Regions from separate parts of the Streptomyces poriticola genome, predicted to be linked through region 2. Evidence: riboswitches for the same ligand, from Rfam matches in the RefSeq annotation. Region 2 holds a riboswitch; the other holds the start of a gene.
The links. Region 2 has a riboswitch for cyclic di-AMP ahead of V5O46_RS05560 (transglycosylase family protein). Riboswitches for the same ligand answer to the same signal wherever they lie in the genome.
Positions count from the first base shown of each region.

Region 1: another riboswitch for cyclic di-AMP. It lies ahead of V5O46_RS21630 (M23 family metallopeptidase); the one in region 2 lies ahead of V5O46_RS05560 (transglycosylase family protein).

Region 1 is NZ_JBAGKH010000019.1:13,247-19,219, forward strand. Features, by position in the region: gene V5O46_RS21620 (TetR/AcrR family transcriptional regulator) at 1-462, shown strand, start outside; gene V5O46_RS21625 (SGNH/GDSL hydrolase family protein) at 682-1,467, opposite strand; gene V5O46_RS21630 (M23 family metallopeptidase) at 1,691-2,668, opposite strand; cyclic di-AMP (ydaO/yuaA leader) riboswitch at 2,673-2,830, opposite strand; gene V5O46_RS21635 (tyrosine-protein phosphatase) at 3,302-4,099, shown strand; gene V5O46_RS21640 (DUF6126 family protein) at 4,115-4,234, opposite strand; gene V5O46_RS21645 (helix-turn-helix domain-containing protein) at 4,231-4,854, opposite strand; gene V5O46_RS21650 (aspartate aminotransferase family protein) at 4,918-5,973, opposite strand, start outside.
Region 2 is NZ_JBAGKH010000003.1:104,130-110,102, forward strand. Features, by position in the region: gene eno (phosphopyruvate hydratase) at 1-1,033, opposite strand, end outside; gene V5O46_RS05560 (transglycosylase family protein) at 1,259-1,993, opposite strand; cyclic di-AMP (ydaO/yuaA leader) riboswitch at 1,998-2,164, opposite strand; gene V5O46_RS05565 (transglycosylase family protein) at 2,347-3,384, opposite strand; gene V5O46_RS05570 (cytochrome P450 family protein) at 3,512-4,855, opposite strand; gene V5O46_RS05575 (nucleoside triphosphate pyrophosphohydrolase) at 4,934-5,944, opposite strand.

The DNA of each region.
Region 1 (5,973 bases), on a different contig from region 2:
AAGGAGAAGCTGGTCGCCGCCGCGTTCGGGCATGCCGCCCAGGACGACCTGGCGCATCTGCGCAAACTGCTCGGCCGCCGCACCTCGGCACTGCGCCGGCTACGTGCGGCCGTCCGCTGGTACGCCCCCACCGGCCAGGCCAAGGGCTGGCGGCTGTGGATCGAGAGCTGGGCGGCGGCCCAGCGCGAGCCCGCGCTGCGCGAGGTCGCGCGGGATCTCGACGCTCAGTGGAAAGCCGCGCTGACCGAGGTCATCACCGAGGGCGTGGCCGCGGGCGAGTTCCCCTGCCCGGACCCGGCCGGCTCCGCCCTGCGTCTGACGGCCCTGCTGGACGGGCTGGCCGTGCAGCTGACGGCGTACGGCGGCACGGTGTCCCGGGCGCGCGCGCAGTCGTGGGTGGACGAGGCGCTCGCCCGTGAGCTGGAGGTGGAGCAGAAGGCCTGGACCACGGCTGCGCGGTGAGCGCGACGCACGCCCGGCTCCGGACGGGGGGCCACGGCGAGAGCCCCGCCCACCGGGGACGGTGTGTGCGCGACCCGCGACCCGGGCCCCGGCTCCCGGCGGCGTGGAGTACGCAGTGCTCGCGCCGGCCGGCGGCGCCGAGGGGGTTCTGTTCGTGCCGGCCCCCGGCGACCGCCGAGGGGGCCGCGTTCGCCGCTGACCCGGGGTGAGCCGGTGTGGTCAGGCCACCGGGGCGATCCGGCTCCTGATGTCGTCCGGCGACAGCGTGCCCTTGGCGGTCACATGGTCGCCGGAGGACTGGCCGCGCAGGCGCCGCCCGATCCAGGGCACCAGGTACTCGCGCGCCCAGTGGACGTCGTCCCGGCGGACATCGAGCGCGCCGCGCGGCGGGAGCGGCGGCCAGGGCTGCTCCGGGTCGGCGGGGACCGGCAGCCCGAGCGCCTGGCCGGCGCGGAGGGCCACGCGCGTGTGCCCCTCGGGCGACAGGTGCAGGCGGTCGGCGTCCCAGGCCCGGCGGTCCTGCACGCTCCGCAGGGACCACAGGTCGAGCACGGGGCAGCCGTACCGGTCGGCGACGGCGCGCACATGCCCGTTGTAGGTGGCGATCTTGCCGCGCAGATGCCTGAGGACGGGCACGCCCCGGGTGTCGAAGCCGGTCGTCACCAGGACGGTGCCGGCCACCGTGGTCAGCGCGGCGACCGCCCGCTCGAACCGCTCCGCGACCTCGTCCGGGTCGGTGCCGGGCCGGATGATGTCGTTGCCGCCCGCGCAGAACGAGACCAGGTCCGGGGCGAGTTCGACCGCCCGCGGGACCTGCTCCGTCGTGATCTGGTCGAGCAGCCTTCCGCGCACGGCGAGGTTGGTGTAGGTGAATTCGCCTTCGGGCCGCCGGTCGGCGAGCAGGACGGCGAGGCGGTCGGCCCAGCCGACGAACGCCCCGTCGGGGCCGGGATCGCCGACGCCCTCGGTGAAGCTGTCCCCCACCGACACGTACGACCCGATCACTGATCTGCTGTCACTCTTCGAATCGTCTGCCACGCCGGACCATGATTCACCCTGGAATGTGACCTACGCGACCGTAGGCAGGGGTTGACGAGCGGTGAGAAAGGCCACTGCCAAGGCTTGGTCAACTCCGGAATAGCGCAGCGTCCCCGCCCGGGAACGCGGGAACGGCGAAGGCCGGACCCGGGGATCGGGGTCCGGCCTTCGGGCGTGCGTGCCTCGGGCGTCAGAGGGAGACGCCGTGCGAGCGCAGGTAGGCGATCGGGTCCACGTCGGAGCCGTAGTTCGGCGTGGTGCGGATCTCGAAGTGCAGGTGCGGACCGGTGGAGTTGCCGGTCGAGCCGGACAGGCCGACCTGCTGCCCCGCGGTCACGGACTGACCGGTGGAGACGGAGAGCGAGGACAGGTGGGCGTACTGGGCGTAGTAGCCGTCGGCGAGCTTGATGACGACCTGGTTGCCGTACGCACCGGCCCAGCCGGCGGAGACGACGGTGCCGGCGCCGACGGCCTTCAGGGAGGTGCCGGTCGGGACGACGAAGTCGGTGCCGGTGTGGTAGCCGCTGGACCACATGCTGCCGGTCTGGTGGTAGGGGGTGCCGATGGTGCCGCCCGGCACCGGGGACACGTAACCCGAGGCACTCGCGGTGCCGGCGGACTGCGCAGCCGCGCCCTCGGAGGAGGACTTCTCGGCCGGGGCCTGCTCCGCCTTCTGCGCGGTCTCGGTCTTCTCGGCCTTCTCGGCCTGCTTCGGGGCCGACGGCTCGGCGGCCTCGGCGGCCTTCGGAGCGGACGACTCGGCGGCACCCGCCTCGGCCGGTCCGCCGACGGAGAGCTTCAGACCCGGGTGGATGAGGGACGGGTCCTCGCCGATGGCCTGGAGGTTGTCGGCCCACAGCTGCTGCCAGCCGCCGGTGACGTCGTACCTGTCGGCGATCTTCGAGAGCCAGTCGCCGGCGCGCACGGTGTAGGTGTGCTTCTCCGACGACTTCTCCGAGTTCTTCCCGGAGTTGTTCGAGGCGACCTGCTGCTGGGCCGCCGAGAGCGACTGCGGCGCCTTCTCGGCAACGGACTGCGCGGGGGCCGCGTGGGCGCTCACGGCGCCGATGAGCGGCAGCGCGAGCGCGGCGCCACCGGTTCCGGCGACGGCGATGGTGCGGGTCAGACGCTGGGTCCTGGTGCGACGGTGCTTACCCCTGGCGGGCATGGCGAATTCCTCTCCGGCGCCTGCGAGGTGAGCTGTCGGGTTCGGGCTGGAGATGCCCGGCCGTGCCGCGGCACGACTTGACCCCTAGCCGTTCCGGAGACCGGAACAGGCGGTGATTCCTGTGGGTCCCCCGCTCCTGCCGGGTACGGGTGTCGGGTGGGTGCGAAAGTCCGGTCGGCGGCAGGATTAGGCGTCCGTCCGGATCGGTCGTGAACGTAAGGGACCAAGACGCACAGGAACAAGCAGGGGTTTCCCGATACGCGGTATTTGCTTGATCCATCCCGGGTTTCCGCGGTAACACTCCGTCGATTTGATGCCCGCCGCAATGCACGAAAGCCCTTGAGAAGCACGTGAATTACGTGAACATGACGGACAACGCACCGTCACGGATATGACGCTCCTCACGCGACCGCACTCCAGGTTCCTTTATTCCAGAGCGAGTTGGAATGAAGGTGCTAATTCGGACAGAAGGCCCAGATGGGATGTGAATGGAAAAGCGCGACAAGAATGTCTCCGGCGCCGAGGCCGGGCCGTGCCTGTGGACAACTCATTGCCCCAGGCAAGAGATGCCGTATCGTCGAGTCGGTGGCCGCCGACGATCAGCGCCGGCGGCGCGGAGTGGGAGGAGCCCCCGTGACGCAGCAGGTCCCGTCGACCGAGCCCGAGCTGGCCGGTGTGCGCAATTTCCGTGACGTGGGCGGCCTGCCGACCGAGGACGGCCGCCGGGTGCGGCACGGCGTGCTGTTCCGCAGCGGGCACCTGGCGCACGCCACGGCGGAGGACGCCGCGTTCCTCGGCGCCCTCGGCCTGCACACGATCTTCGACTTCCGCAACTCCGCCGACCAGAAGCTCGAGGGCCCGGATATCGCGCTGCCCGGCGTGCGCAATGTGAACCTGCCGCTGTCCGACCCGGCCGACGGCGCCGAGTTCTGGAAGATGGTCCGCGACGGCGATCTGGACCAGCTCCGCGACATCCTCGCGGACGGAAGGGCCGCGGACCGGATGATCGCCTCCTACCGCATGATCGTCAAGGAGCGTACGGCGGAGCACTCCCAGGTGCTGCACTCGCTCGCCGAGGACAGCGTCCCCGCCCTGATGCACTGCGCGGCCGGCAAGGACCGGGCCGGCCTGTCGGTGGCGGTGACCCTGCTGGCCGTGGGAGTGGAGCGCGAGGCCGTTCTCGAGGACTATCTGAAGTCCGGCGCCGAGCACCGCCGCTACCGGGTGCACCGCAGCAGCAGCTCCGCCTCCGCCTACTCCCCCGAGGTCATGGAGCTGCTCAGCCCCCTGTTCGACGCGCGGGCCGAGTATCTGGCGGCGGCCTTCGAGACCGTCGAGGAGACCTGGGGCGGCGTCGACGCCTATCTGGAGCAGGGGCTGGGCGTCACACCGGAGACCCGGGAGCGGCTGCGGGGGCGGCTCCTCGACTGAGGCCGCCCAAGGCCCTCACTTCGCCCCGAGCTCGAAGAGCAGATAGACGAAGGCGGCGAAGACATGCCCCACGGCGATGTAGACGATCAGCCGCACCCACAGGGCCCGCGGGAACTTCTCCTCCATGTCGCTCATGGCATCTCTCCGGTGGTGCGGCCCAGGCACAGCGCGGCCGTGGGGCTCTGCAGCAGGGTGTGGACGAACAGCAGGTCGACGCCGTCGGGGTCCGGGGCGGCGATCCGGTGCGGGGTCAGCGAGTCGAAGTGCGCGCTGTCGCCGGGAGCGAGCCGGTGCACGGTGTCACCGAGGTGCAGCCGCAGCCGGCCCCGCAGCACATACAGCCACTCCTCGCCCGGGTGCACCCGCACCATGTCGCCCTGCGTCCCGTACGGCACATGGACGCGCAGGGCCTGCATGCCGCGCCCGGTCGCCCCGGCCTGCCAGTACGTCCAGCCGCCCGCCGGGGCCGGCTCCATGTCGGCGGCCCGCACTACGGCGTCGCGGTCCGCGGCGGTCTCGCCGAGCAGCTCGGAGACGGTGGTGCCGTAGATCCGGGCCAGGCCGAGCAGCATGGGCAGCGAGGGCTGCCGCTGCCCGGTCTCCAGCCGGGAGAGGTGGGCCGGCGACAGTCCCGCCGCGCGGGCCGCGGCCTCCAGGGTGAGGGCGGCCCGCCGGCGCAGGGCCCGCAGCTGCGGTGCCACCGCGGACATCGCGTCGGCGGGGCCGTCCGGCGGGTCGGGCTCGGAAACGGTCATACGTCCATTGAGCCCGAGCGAGTGCCTCAGGGGCAATTTTCTTGCCCGAGAGGCAAAATCCTCTCAGTGGTTCGCCACCGCCTGCTTGACCAGGGTCTTGCCGAAGTCCCACAGCAGCCCGCCACCGCTGTGGGCATCCTCCATGACCTCGGTGAAGGCGTCCACGAACCGGTCCACCTCCCGCTCCCCGATGATCAGCGGCGGGATCAGCTTGATCACCTCCATCTGGTCTCCGGAGACCTGGGTGAGAATCCGGTGCCGGTGCATCAGCGGGGCGACCACCATCTGTGCGAACAGCCCCTTGCGCGCGGCCTGCAGCATGGACCAGCGGCTGCGCAGCCGCATCGACCGCGGCCTGCCGAACTCGATGCCGATCATCAGCCCCCGGCCACGCACCTCGGAGAGCAGTTCGTAGCGGTCCACCAGCGCGGCCAGCCGGGACCTCAGCAGTGCGCCGGTGGCCGCCGCGTTGGCCACGATCTGCTCGTCCTCCAGCACGGCCAGCACCGCCAGCCCGGCGGCCATGGCCTGGGCGTTGGAGCCGAAGCTCGCCGAATGGACCAGGACGCGGTCCATCGACGAGTACACCTTCCTGAAGATCCAGTCCCTGCCCAGCGTGGCGCCCACCGGGACATAGCCCCCGGACAGCGCCTTGGCCACGCAGACCAGGTCGGGCTCGACCCCGTCCTCGTGCTGGTAGGCGTAGAAGGTGCCGGTCCGGCCGAGGCCGGTCTGCACCTCGTCGGCGATGAGCAGCGCCTTGTGCCGGCGCAGCAGCTCCTGGGCGGCGAGCAGATACCCGGGCGGGGCCTCGTGCACGCCCTTGCCCTGGACCGGCTCGACGATCAGGGCGGCGACGTCGCCCTTGGCCAGCTCCCCGGCCAGGGCGTCGAGGTCGCCGAGCGGGACCGGCGTGTCGGGCAGCAGCGGGGCGAAGCCGTCCCGGAACCCGGCCTCGCCGTTGACGGAGAGCGAGCCGGTGGTCAGCCCGTGGAAGGCGTGCGCGCAGTACAGCACGCGGGGCCTGCCGGTGACGTACCGGGCGAACTTCAGCGCGCCCTCGACCGCCTCGGTGCCGCTGTTGCCGAAGAACACCCGGTCCAGGTGGGGGCTGTACGA
Region 2 (5,973 bases):
TCTCGGTGAGCGAACCGATCTGGTTGACCTTGACCAGCAGCGCGTTGCCGGCGTTGTCGTCGATGCCGCGCTGGAGACGCTCGGGGTTGGTGACGAACAGGTCGTCGCCGACGAGCTGGACCTTGTCACCGAGCTCGGCGGTGATGGTCTGCCAGCCCTCCCAGTCCTCCTCGTTCAGCGGGTCCTCGATGGAGACCAGCGGGTAGGCGTCGACCAGCTCCGCGTAGTACGACGTCATCTCCTGGGCGGTGCGCTCCTTGCCCTCGAAGACGTAGACGCCGTCCTTGTAGAACTCGGTGGCGGCCACGTCCAGGGCCAGGGCGACCTGCTCGCCGGGGGTGTAGCCGGCCTCCTTGATGGCCTCGATGATCAGGTCGAGGGCGGCACGGTTGGAGTCCAGGTTCGGGGCGAAGCCGCCCTCGTCGCCGAGACCGGTGGACAGGCCCTTGGCCTTCAGCACCTTCTTCAGCGTGTGGTAGACCTCGGTGCCCCAGCGCAGGGCCTCGGAGAAGGACTCCGCGCCGATCGGGGCGATCATGAACTCCTGGATGTCCACGTTGGAGTCGGCGTGGGCGCCGCCGTTCAGGATGTTCATCATCGGCACCGGCAGCAGGTGCGCGTTGGGGCCGCCCAGGTAGCGGAAGAGCGGCAGGTCGGACGCCTCGGAGGCGGCGTGGGCGACGGCGAGCGACACGCCGAGGATGGCGTTGGCGCCGAGGGAGCCCTTGTTGTCGGTGGCGTCCAGGTCGAACATGGCCTGGTCGATCAGGCGCTGCTCGGTGGCGTCGTAGCCGACCAGCTCCGGGCCGATCTGCTCGATGACGGCGAGGACGGCCTTCTCGACGCCCTTGCCCAGGTAGCGGTTGGTGTCACCGTCGCGGAGCTCGATGGCCTCGAAGGCACCGGTGGAGGCACCGGACGGGACGGCGGCACGACCCGTGCTGCCGTCGTCGAGGCCGACCTCGACCTCGACCGTGGGGTTGCCTCGGGAGTCCAGGATTTCCCGGGCTACGACGACGTCGATGGACGGCACGAGCATCTCCTTCTTGGATGTGACGCGGGTCAGCAGGACCACGGGTGGGGTGCTGCGACATGAGCCTAACCGGCTCCGGGCGGCGGCCGGCCGCCCGACCACCCGTTGGACAGAACCGAGAGAAAATTGTTTCCGGACGAAACAAATGATGTCCAGGAAAAAACCCCGCCCCGGTGCGCACGGGGGGAGACGCACCGGGGCGGGGAGACTGCGGGACGCCGCCGCTTACTTCAGGTGCAGCTGCTGACCCGGGTAGATCAGGTCGGCGTCGTCGACGATGTCGTCGTTGAGCTGGAACAGCTTCTGCCAGCCGCCCTCGACGCCGTGCTCCGCGGCGATACCGCTGAGCGTGTCACCCTTGACGACCTTGTACTCACCGTCGCCCTTGGCGACCGTCTCGCCGGCCGGGGTGGTGACGGTCTTCTTCTCGGCCTTCTCGGCCTTGTCCGCCTTCGCGGCCGGCTGCGTCGGCTCGGCGGCCGGGCGCTCCTGCGAGCGGGAGGCCTTCTGCTCGCTCTCGCGGGACTCGGACGGCGCGGTCGAGGTGCTGCCGGAGCCGGCCTCGGCACCGCCGCCGCTGTACGGGGTGCTGGACAGGCCGGTGCCGCAGACCGGCCAGGCGCCCTTGCCCTGGCCCGCGAGGACCTTCTCGGCGATCTCGATCTGCTGCGCCTTGGTGGCCCGGTCGGCGGTGGCGGCGTACTGGGTACCGCCGAACGCGGCCCAGGTGGAGGCGGAGAACTGCAGGCCGCCGTAGTAGCCGTTGCCGGTGTTGATGGACCAGTTGCCGCCGGACTCGCACTGGGCGACGGCGTCCCACTCGGCGGCGGTGGCGGCGGAGGCGTTGCCGGCCGCCATCAGCGGGGCGGCGACGGCGGCGGCGCCGGTGACGCCGACGGCGGCGATGGCGCGAGCGGTCTTGGACGGACGACGGTGCTTGCCCTTGCCGGAGAACAGCATGGATGGATCCCCTCACCGACGCCTGCGAGGTGAGCTGTCGGGTTCGGGCCGGTGGAATTGCCCGGCCGGGTCCCTGACGGGACTCGGCTTCACCCCAAGCCGCTCGGGCTCGACTGCCCGGTACGGCACTTACCTTGGGTCCCCCGCTCCTGCCTACGGCGCTTGACGCGACGACTGTTCCCGGACGGCCGCTGGCAGGATTCGGCGTTGCGGCAGCCGGGGCCCGCGATGGCGAGCGGTCCTGACCGTAGACACGCGCTCCGCGGATTTTCAAAGACGATCAGGGCTTCTGAGACCTATCTCTCACGGCATTTAAAACGGACATTCAGGCCGAACCGTGACGTGAACTCCCGCTACTTTTCGCCCGTTTCGCCCCCGACTGCAAGCGTCTGACCGGGCAGGATGTGGTCGGGGTCGGCGCCGACGACATCCTCGTTGGCGGCGTAGAGCGCGGACCACCCGCCGCCCAGCTCAAGGGAGTCGGCGATGAGCCACAGGCTGTCGCCGGACCGGACGGTGTACGTGCCGTCCGCCGCCTCCCGCGCCGCGGCGCCGTCGCGCGAGGCGTGCCGGCCGGACGACTCGCCGGTGCGGCCGTCCCCGGCGGCCGTGTCGGCGCCCTCGTCGGCACTGTCACCCCGGTGCCGGCCGGCGCCGGGCCGATCGGTGGCGCCCGGGTCCGAAGCACCCTCACTCTGCCCGGAGTTGTCCGAGTCGTCGCGCTTTGTGGTGGCCGGATCGGTCGGCGCGGAGGATTCAGGGGATACGGGGGATACGGGGGATGTGTCGGACTCGGCCGATTCATCCGCTCCGGCTGCCGGGTCGGCGGACGGGGACGAGGGCTCGGCCGCCGGGTCCGACGTGCCGGGCCCCGCGCCCTCCGCGCCCGGGTCCGGGGTCTTGTCCGCACCGGGGGCGGTCCCGGGCGTGCCCGAGGCGTCCGCGGTGGGCGAGCCGGCCGGCGTCCCGTCCGACGGTCCGTCACTCGCGGTGCCGCCGCCGGCCCCCGTGGAGGAGTCGTTCTCCAGTCCGGCGAGCAGTCCGCAGGTCGGCCAGGCGGCGATGCCCTCGGCCGCGAGCACCTTCTCGGCTATCTCTATCTGCTGGGAGCGGCTGGCCGTGTCGGCGCTGGAGGCGTAGTCGAGGCCGCCGTAGGTCTCCCAGTGCTCCTGGGACAGCTGGAGTCCGCCGTAGTAGCCGTTGCCGCTGTTCTGGCTCCATGCGCCGCCCGTCTCGCACTCGGCGACACGGTCCCAGGTCGTGCCGTCGGCCGCGCCGGCGCCGGAGGCTCCGAGGAGCGGGATCGCGATGGCGGAGCCGGTCACTCCGGCCGCGACGACGAGGGCCGGGGCCTGGCGGGGGCGACGGTGACGACCGTTCCCGGAGAGCATGCGGAGACCTTTCGCGAGACAGCACGGAACGGCGCGACGGGCTGGGGCTCGGTCGCCGCGCTGATCCGTGAACGTATCGGCAGACGATCACTTGTCACAAGTTCATGCCGCGCAGATCACGTGAAGATCACAGAGCTGAGCGTGTGTCACGTTTGCTTCGGGCGTCGTGGGTCTGCGGGGCGACCGCTGCCTCGGGCGGGGTGAAGGACACGGGCAGGGTGCGCAGTCCGCGCATGATGAGCCCGCCGCGCCAGCGCAGTTCGGCCGGATCGGCGTCGAGGCGCAGATCGGGAAGCCGGGTGAGGAGGGTGGCGAGCGCGGTCTGGCCCTCCAGCCGGGCGAGCGGGGCGCCGAGGCAGTAGTGGATGCCATGGCCGTACCCGAGGTGCTGGTTGTCCCGGCGGGACAGATCGAGGGTGTCGGGGTCCGCGAACCGCTCAGGGTCCCGGTCGGCGGCGGCCAGCACGACGAGCACGGGGTCGCCGGCAGCGATGTCCTGTCCGCCGACGGTGAGCGGGCGGGTGGCGAACCGCCAGGTGGCGAGCTCCACCGGGCCGTCGTGGCGCAGGAGTTCCTCGACGCCGGTCTCCAGCAGGCCGCGCTCGCCGGCGGCAAGCGAGCGCTGCAGACGGGCACGCTGACCGGGGTGGGTGAGCAGCGAGTAGGTGCCGTTGCCGATGAGATTGACGGTGGTCTCGAAGCCGGCGAAGAGGAGGATGAAGGCCATGGCTGCGGCCTCGTTCTCGGTGAGGTGCTCGCCGTGGTCGGAGGCGCGGATGAGCCCCGAGATGAGGTCCTCGCCGGGCCCGGGTTCGGTGGGCAGGGCCTCCCGCTTCCGGTGGATGAGTTCGGCGAGATAGCCGCGCATCTTCTTGACCGACCGAGCGACCCCGCCGCGGGGCCCCTTCCCGTGCCGGATCATCATGCCCGCCCAGTCCCGGAAGTCGTCCTGGTCCTCGCGCGGGACACCGAGCAGGTCGCAGATGGCGTAGATGGGAAGCGGGAAGGCGAACTCGTGGATGAGGTCGGCGGACCCGCGGGCGGCGAACCGGTCGATGAGGCCGTCGGCGAGCTCCTGCACGCGGGGCGCGAACTCGGCGACGCGCCGCGGTGTGAACGCCTTGCTGACCAGCCGGCGCAGCCGGGTGTGGTCCGGCGGGTCGATGTTGAGCAGGTGCGTCATCAGCTCGGCCTTGCGCTCGCCGGGGATGCCGGTCTTGCCTTTGGCGTGCGCGGGCTCGTCGTGATGCGCGGGGTTCTTGGACAGCCCCGGGTCGGCCAGCGCCTGCTTGGCATCGGCGTACCGAGTGACCAGCCAGGCCTCGACCCCACTGGGCAGCCGGGTGCGGTGCACGGGCGCGTGCTCGCGCAGCCAGGCGTAGGCAGGGTAGGGGTTGCTCGCGAACTCCCAGGTGAAGAGGTCGGGGGCGGGGGTGTCGCCGGAGGCGTGGGGCTGGTGCTGGTCGGTCACCCTTCGACGGTAACCGGCAGGACAGACACCCCGTCCGCCGGTCCGGGCAGTGCCTGGTCCTCTCCCGGACTCTCCTCCTCAGTCCTCTCCGGGATTCTCCTCCTCGCTCTCTCGGATCGCGTCCCGGTACGCGCGTGCTGCCGCTCTCAGGGCTGCCTCCGGGTCCACGCCCGCGGATTCGGCTCGGACGGCGAGGGCGAGCAGTTCGTATCCGATGCCTTCGACCGGGGGCAGCGGGACGTCCAGGCCCGCCGTGCGGACCCGGGAGGCGAGCTTGGCGGCGAGGGCCAGGCCGGGCTGGCCGAGCGGGATGCCCTCGGTGACGGAGGAGCGCTGTTTCTCCACCGCCTTGGTGCGCCGCCAGTGCTCCTTGACCTCCTCGGGAGTGGTGGCCGTCTCGTCGCCGAAGACATGCGGGTGGCGGTGGATCAGCTTGGTGACGATGCCGCCCGCGACGTCGTCGATGGAGAACGGCGCCTCCCCGTCCTCCTCGGCGATACGGGCGTGGAAGATCACCTGGAGCAGGACGTCACCCAGCTCCTCGCGCAGTTCCTCCCGGTCACCGTCCTCGATCGCCTCGACGAGCTCGTAGGCCTCCTCGATGCCGTACTTGGCCAGACCCTTGTGGGTCTGCCGGGACGACCAGGGGCACTCGGCGCGGATGCGGTCCATCACCTGCACGAGGTCGAGCAGGCGGGCGCCCGGCAGGTCGTAGGAGGCGGGCAGCAGCTCCAGCTCCGGCATGCGGACCCGGCCGGAGCCGGCCAGCCGGGCCAGGCCGTCGGTGAGAGCCGGCTCGCCCTCGCCGGTCGCCACGACCACCACCGTGCGCCCGCCGGCGCAGGCGTCGACCAGCTGCTCGGCGGTGGGGGCGGCCTCATCGACCGGTATCCCGGCCTCGCGCAGATACGGCAGCTGGGGATGGGCGCCGTCCGCGCACAGCACCCGGTCGGCGCCGCGCAGCGCCTGCCAGGCCGGCCAGGACAGCAGGCCGGGCGCGACGCGGTGACTGGTGGTGAGCAGGACGACACGGCCGGGGTCGGCGACGGGGCCACGGCCGGTGGCGGCTTCGGGGCTGGTTGCGTTCACGATCCGAACGTAGCGCACCCCGCCGGCCG